Regions from separate parts of the Psychrobacillus sp. FSL H8-0510 genome, predicted to be linked through region 2. Evidence: predicted binding sites of a transcription regulator. Region 2 holds the regulator's gene; the other holds the start of a gene.
The links. The regulator Rex, encoded in region 2, represses fermentation and respiration genes when NADH is low (regulators of the CRP and FNR family bind a similar motif). The targets are predictions, from matches to a motif close to TTGTGAAATATTTCACAA.
Positions count from the first base shown of each region.

Region 1: MHI40_RS07715 (cytochrome c oxidase subunit 2A) is a predicted target of Rex. The motif match lies at 1,387-1,404, and genes of this name have one in related genera.

Region 1 covers NZ_JBBOYZ010000001.1:1,578,546-1,581,976, reverse strand. The annotation lists gene MHI40_RS07725 (dynamin family protein) at 1-30, opposite strand, end outside; gene MHI40_RS07720 (chemotaxis protein CheX) at 816-1,268, shown strand; gene MHI40_RS07715 (cytochrome c oxidase subunit 2A) at 1,467-1,589, shown strand; gene MHI40_RS07710 (cytochrome B5) at 1,614-2,090, shown strand; gene MHI40_RS07705 (b(o/a)3-type cytochrome-c oxidase subunit 1) at 2,092-3,431, shown strand, end outside.
Region 2 covers NZ_JBBOYZ010000001.1:3,217,812-3,221,242, reverse strand. The annotation lists gene MHI40_RS16355 (ABC-F family ATP-binding cassette domain-containing protein) at 1-1,625, opposite strand, end outside; gene MHI40_RS16350 (redox-sensing transcriptional repressor Rex) at 1,755-2,396, shown strand; gene MHI40_RS16345 (CPBP family intramembrane glutamic endopeptidase) at 2,470-3,198, opposite strand; gene groES (co-chaperone GroES) at 3,386-3,431, shown strand, end outside.

The DNA of each region.
Region 1 (3,431 bases), 1.6 Mb from region 2:
TATCATTTGTAATTCATTTGAGTTCTGCATATAAAAAGTTAATCTCCTTCATAATTCGACAATGTACATCTATCATAGCAAAGTTTTAAAGCCTAAAACAATATTCTTTCACTCTTTTAGTTAATAAGAAAAACCGAGCAAAAAGATGTCCGGTCCTTAAGGAACTGAAACGTAGATATGCCGGCAATTTCCGCTCCGAGTGGTCGCTTTCCATGGGCACGGCTTCCTGCCCTTTCTTAAATTCAGAACTCGGACTACTTGAAAGAATGAAGACCACTGCTGATTTCCGCTTCAGGCGGACGCTTTCCGCAGGCTTGGCTTCACCCTCCTCGTTCGCTATGCTCCTGCGGGGTCTTCAGCTCAAGCTATCCTGCTTGAGTCGCCGCCTTGCGCTCCGATCAAAATAGGGAGTAGTACTCAATCATAAGATTTCGCGTAGCCTCTCGCTTAAATGATAAGAGTGGTCAAAGTTAAAAGGATAAAATCGTACAGTGTTCATCGTAAATTTTTAAATACTTTCCTAATCTTTTAAAAATGACTCTACTTGTTTTCACAAATAAAGTCATTTCGTCTTTGTTTCATATTGTTTTCGCTTTAGGAGCTATAGATTTTAAAATATATGCCGTTACCCCACCATAAACTAAAATAGCTGATCCAATGAAAATAGCTAACAAAAAAATCGCCCTCTCAACTGAATTTGATATTCATTCTCATTGACATAATACCATAGTATATTTTAAATTTCTACAATACCTATTCTTTTTTCCTATATAACATGTTAAAATTGATACATCTATACTAGTCGGAGGGTTAAAATGAGTACTTCTAAACATATTCAAACAATTTTAAATGGAACAATCCAATCCTTGAAATCAGTTATACCAATTTCAATGGATATAAAGTCACCTTCCCTGATGGTTCAACCATTTGTGCAAAAGGAAATGGGCGTACTTATCGGAATCATCGGTGATATTAAAGGGCGTATTATTATTGACTCTGCGGCTGAATCCTTTTCTGCAATTGGAGCTACTATGTTCGGAATGCCATTAGAAGGTGAAATGCTCGAATCATTTACAGGTGAACTCGGGAATATGATAGCAGGTAATTTATGTACCTCCGTTGCTGCAAGTGGAGTTGAAATTGATATTACTCCACCTACTGTTATTGTTGGTACTAGCAGGTTATATGGTTTCCAACATGCTTTTAGACTGCCTGTAGAAATTGAAAATATAGGTGAAATGACCATAATCTTAACGATAGATGAATAGAAAACGAGCCTCCTTTTAATAGGAAGGTTCTTTTTTTTTTGCTTAAAATCATTACAGGAAGGTAATTGTGTTCCAAAAATACCAGATTTCACATATATTTCACAGTTAATAACCGTATGTGTGATTTTTATCACATCATCTCACGACTATTATATTTATGATGAGACTATAGAGTTTAGTAGAAGGAGGTGTAAGTAAATGTCGAAAAAGAAAGAAAAAGACTCTGATTTAAAAGGGACACTTTATTCCGTAGGTTTCGTTGGCGCATTTATATTAGTTACTTGGTTCTTGGCATTTTACTTATTCATAGACAGATTTTGAATTTAAATTGGAGGTTTAAGACTTATGCATATTCATAAGTATGAAAAGTGGTGGCTAACATTTGGGATTAGCTCATTGGTATTATTTTTAACTATCGTCGGTTTTAGTGCATTTCATTATGGCTCCCATCCCCCTTCCGGGAAAATTTATATCGACCCTGAGCGAGTTGATGAGATAGCTCCTTTTAATAAACCAGGAGTTCATAAAGTAGAAGGTGAAGAGTGGGATTATGAAGTAGTTCTTGTAGCATCTGCGTTCTATTATAATCCACCAGAAATAGAAGTACCTATAGGTTCGACCATAAAGTTCATAGCAACTACTAAAGATGTAGTTCATGGATTTCAAGTTGCTGGAACTAATATTAATATGATTCTAGAGCCAGGTTATGTTTCGGAATATGTAACAACAGTAGACAAACCTGGTGAATTTTTAATCTTATGTAATGAATATTGTGGCGTGGGACATACCACAATGACGTCCATGTTAAAGGTGGTAGAGTAAAATGACAACTATTAAAGAAAAAGCACAAGACTTAGTAAGAGTTGATCGACGCGATGGGAAACTGGCACTAGCTCATATATATGTAGCATTTATCGCTTTATTCATCGGGGGGCTTTGTGGATTATTACAAGTCCTTGTCCGTTCAGGTCAATTTACACTCCCTTGGGGGATTGGCTATTATCAAGTATTAACTATTCATGGGGTTTTATTAGGACTTATCTTAACAACTTATTTTATATTAGGTTTTCAAATTGCTGCAATTAGTAAAACATCCGGTACGTTATCAGACAAACAACGATTAGTCGGGTGGATTGGTTTCTGGGTAATGACTGCAGGTACAGTTGCTGCTTCCATAATGGTATTACTCAATGAAGCTTCTGTATTGTATACTTTTTACGCACCACTTCAAGCACATTGGATTTTCTACGTAGGTATGGCACTAGTTGTAGTTGGGTCATGGATAGTAGCTATTGCACAGATTATGAAATATGTGGAATGGCGTAAAGCAAATCCAGGGCAACCTAGCCCACTCTTATCATTTATGGTAATTGTCAATTTGGCGATGTGGATTATCTGTTCTTTAGGAGTAGCTGTAGAAGTAGTATTCCAACTAATTCCTTGGTCATTAGGATGGGTGGATAAGGTTGATGTATTGCTTTCTCGTACATTATTCTGGTATTTCGGTCATCCATTAGTGTACTTCTGGTTGTTACCTGCCTATATGGTTTGGTATGTTGTTATTCCTAAGATCATTGGAGGGAAAATATTCTCTGATGCATTAGCAAGGCTTTCCTTTATGTTATTTTTACTCTTCTCCATTCCTGTTGGTTTTCATCATCAATTGACAGAACCCGGGATTGATTCGTTCTGGAAGTTCTTACAAGTAGTATTAACAATGATGGTTGTTATCCCTTCATTGTTAACGGCTTTCTCTATGTTTGCTACTTTTGAGTTACGAGGAAGACAACTGGGTGGTCGTGGATTATTCGGTTGGTTCAAAAAACTACCATGGAATGATGCTAGGTTTACAGTTCCATTTATCGGTATGGCTGCATTTATCCCTGCTGGTGCTGGCGGTATTATTAATGCTTCTCATCAGATGAATGCATTAATACACAACACTATTTGGGTAACTGGACATTTCCATTTAACACTGGCAACGACAGTTGTACTGACTTTCTTTGGAGCCGCTTATTGGTTAATACCTCATCTTACGGGTAGAGTATTGACGAAACAAATGAACAAGTTAGCAATTATTCAGGCTATTGTTTGGGCATTTGGAATGTCGATCATGTCAGGTGCAATGCATGTTGTAGGATTAATGGGTGCGCCTCGTCGTTC
Region 2 (3,431 bases):
AGCTCTTCCATTTCTTCTTTTTTCTCTAAGTAGTAGTCGTAGTCTCCAAGGAACAGGGTTGCATCATCACTTGCTAACTCAATCACTTTTGTTGCTATTCGGTTAATGAAATAACGGTCATGGGATACGAATATAATCGTCCCTGGGAAATCAAGTAATGCATTTTCGAGAACCTCTTTACTGTCTAAGTCTAGATGGTTAGTAGGCTCATCGAGTACAAGGGTGTTCGCTTTTAAAAGCATGAGCTTGGCAAGTGCAAGTCTAGCTTTTTCACCACCAGACAGTGTAGATACAGTTTTTTGTACATCATCTCCCGTAAATAAGAATCGACCTAATACGTTACGGATATCTCGCTCATTCATCAATGGCCATTCATCCCACAGTTCTAACAAAGCTGTCTTATTGCCAGTCAGTGCCGCTTGTTCTTGGTCATAATAACCAAATTGGACATTTGTTCCGTATTGAATTTTGCCTCCAGCAGCTTCCAGTTGTTTCATAATGGTTTTTAGTAAAGTCGATTTTCCAACTCCATTTGGTCCAACAAGTGCAATTCGATCCTGTTTGTACACAGAAAAGGATATGTTAGATGAAACTGTATTGTTTGGATAACCGACTGCAATTTCCTCTAGGCGGAGAACGTCATTCCCACTAGGTCGGTCGATAGTAAATCCGAATGAAGCAGATTTTTCATCGCCATCTGGGGAATCCATCCAGTCTGTTTTTTCAATAACCTTCCGTCTAGATTGGGCCATTTTAGTCGTAGAGGCACGAGCTAGGTTTTTACTAACAAACTCCTCTAGCTTTGCTTTTTCCTCTTGCTGTTTTTCATATTTCTTACTATCTAATTCATAGTTTTTTGCTTTTTGCGTTAAGTAAGAGCTATAGTTCCCAACAAATCTTGCTACATTATGACGAGATACCTCATACACAAAGGTAACTACCTGATCTAAAAAGTAACGATCATGCGATACGATAAGAACAGCACCATTATAATTCTTTAAATAATTTTCTAAAAAGCTTAATGTTTGAATGTCCAAATGATTGGTAGGCTCATCGAGGATGAGTAAGTCTGGCTTACTTAAAAGCATTTTAGCTAATGCTAGTCTCGTTTTTTGACCACCAGATAATGCTTGTACTGGCTTCTCATAATCTTCTGGGAAGAACTGCATGCCATGTAGGATAGATCGAATATCAGATTCGAAGCGATAACCACCAGCTTCATTGAAAGCTAATTGCAATTCATCGTACGTTGCTGCCACTCTTGCATAAGCCTCGGTATCTTCATATACAGAAGGATCAGCCATCTGTGATTCTAAGGAACGAAGCTCTTTTTCTGAGTTAATGAGATGACTAAAAATAGTCTTCATTTCGTCCCAAATAGTCAGCTTAGATTCTAGACCTGCATGTTGCTCTAGATAGCCAAGACGAATGTTTTTGGGCATAATGATTTCGCCTGAATCGTATGACATCTCACCAGCAATTATTTTAAGTAAAGTAGATTTTCCAGCACCGTTTCTGCCAACAAGGGCGACCCGGTCTCTGTCCTGAACCTCTAGCTTTACGTTTGTTAATATATCTTCACCGTTAAAGGATTTTGTTATTTGATTGACTTGTAAAACGATCACAGTATTCGCACCTCAATTCTAACTTAAGTGTAATAGATAGGGCTTGTTGTTGCAACGCCATAGCTTTACAATGGTAGAAATGTCTAGTAAGATAAAAACGATTTGTTTGACTAAACTAGGAGGATTTTTATGAAACCAGATATACCAAGAATTCCTCAAGCAACTACAAAAAGACTTCCATTATATTATAGATTTTTACAAAGCTTTGATAATGCTGGACATAAAAGAGTTTCTTCACAGGAATTGAGTGAAGCGATGAAGATTGATTCCGCAACAATTAGAAGAGATTTCTCTCATTTTGGTGCTCTCGGGAAAAAGGGTTACGGCTACGAAGTACCAACGTTACTGGAGTTTTTCCGCAAAACACTAGATCAGGATGAGGCAGCGAATGTCGCGCTTATTGGTGTTGGTAGTTTGGGAACTGCTTTCTTGAAGTATAACTTCCAAAAAAATCATAACACTAAGATTGTCGTAGCTTTTGATACAAAGGCACCTGTTGAGGGAACGACTATTAGTGATATACCTGTATATCACTCTAGTGTTATGCTAGAAAAACTAGAGGAATATGGAATTGAGTTAGTTATTTTCACTTTACCGAGTAGATCAGCACAGCAAGTAGCAGACCAACTAGGGACTTCGTCTATTAAAGGGATACTAAACTTTACACCAATTCGTATTCAAACAACGGATGCGATCCGAGTACACACAATCGATTTATCTGTCGAATTGCAAACCTTGATTTATCTCATAAGAAACGAACATACTGAATAACTAAAGAAGCCTTTGACCACAATGCTAATGGGTCAAAGGCTTTTTAGTGATGACTAGAAGTTATAGGAGTGTACTATTGAAAGAATATTAACTGCATATTGGAATATTGCTTCAAAAATTGCTGGATTTCATCTCCGTAAAATTGAACGAGTACAACGAATCCATTTAATAGCATATGGGAAATCATAGACGCAATAATCCTTTTCGTCTTGTAATAGATAAAGGAGAATATAAATCCTGATACTGCATATAGTAGTATGTGCGTAAAGTCAAAGTGAATAATTCCAAATACAATCGCACTAACAGAAGCAGCTACAAAGAAATTAGTTTTTGGTAATAATGTTCCGAAGATTATGCGCCTGAATATGAGCTCCTCTAAAATAGGAGCGAAAATAACGATGGAAAAAATAGCTAATGGTACAGCTTGGGCGATTTCGATAAACTGGGTTGTATTCTCTGATCCAGGATCCACACCAAACTTTTGTTCAATGTTAGCTGCATAAGCTTGACCTAAAAGGACTAGGAAAAAGCCGATAACTCCCCAACCAACTGTTTGAAGGAGTGAACTAGACTTGCCTTTTAAAGGTTTTAAGTAATTATTGTCTTTCTTAATAATGAACAAGGTGATTAATGTGGCGATCCCCATACTAAGAAATACCCACCATCCAGAAGCAATGAGGGCTGCATTTTCTATTTCCATAGTTTCTAATAACTTATAAAGAAGCGGTGCAAACACAGCTCCTGATAACTGCATAATACAATAAACAATTAAAATGTAGATACCGGTTTTTTGTTGTTTCATGAACAGTTTGATTCCTCTCTGTATGTACCTTCTCCTTTTATTGTATAGGAAATAGGAAATAAAAGAAAAAGATACCTTCTCACTTGCAAAATGTTCTGTGATTAATTATTATTATAAGTGTGTTAGCACTCAAAGAGTAAGAGTGCTAATAATATTACATTTTACTATTTTAGGGAGGTAGTTTCACTTGTTAAGACCATTAGGTGATCGTATCATAATCGAATTAATCGAAG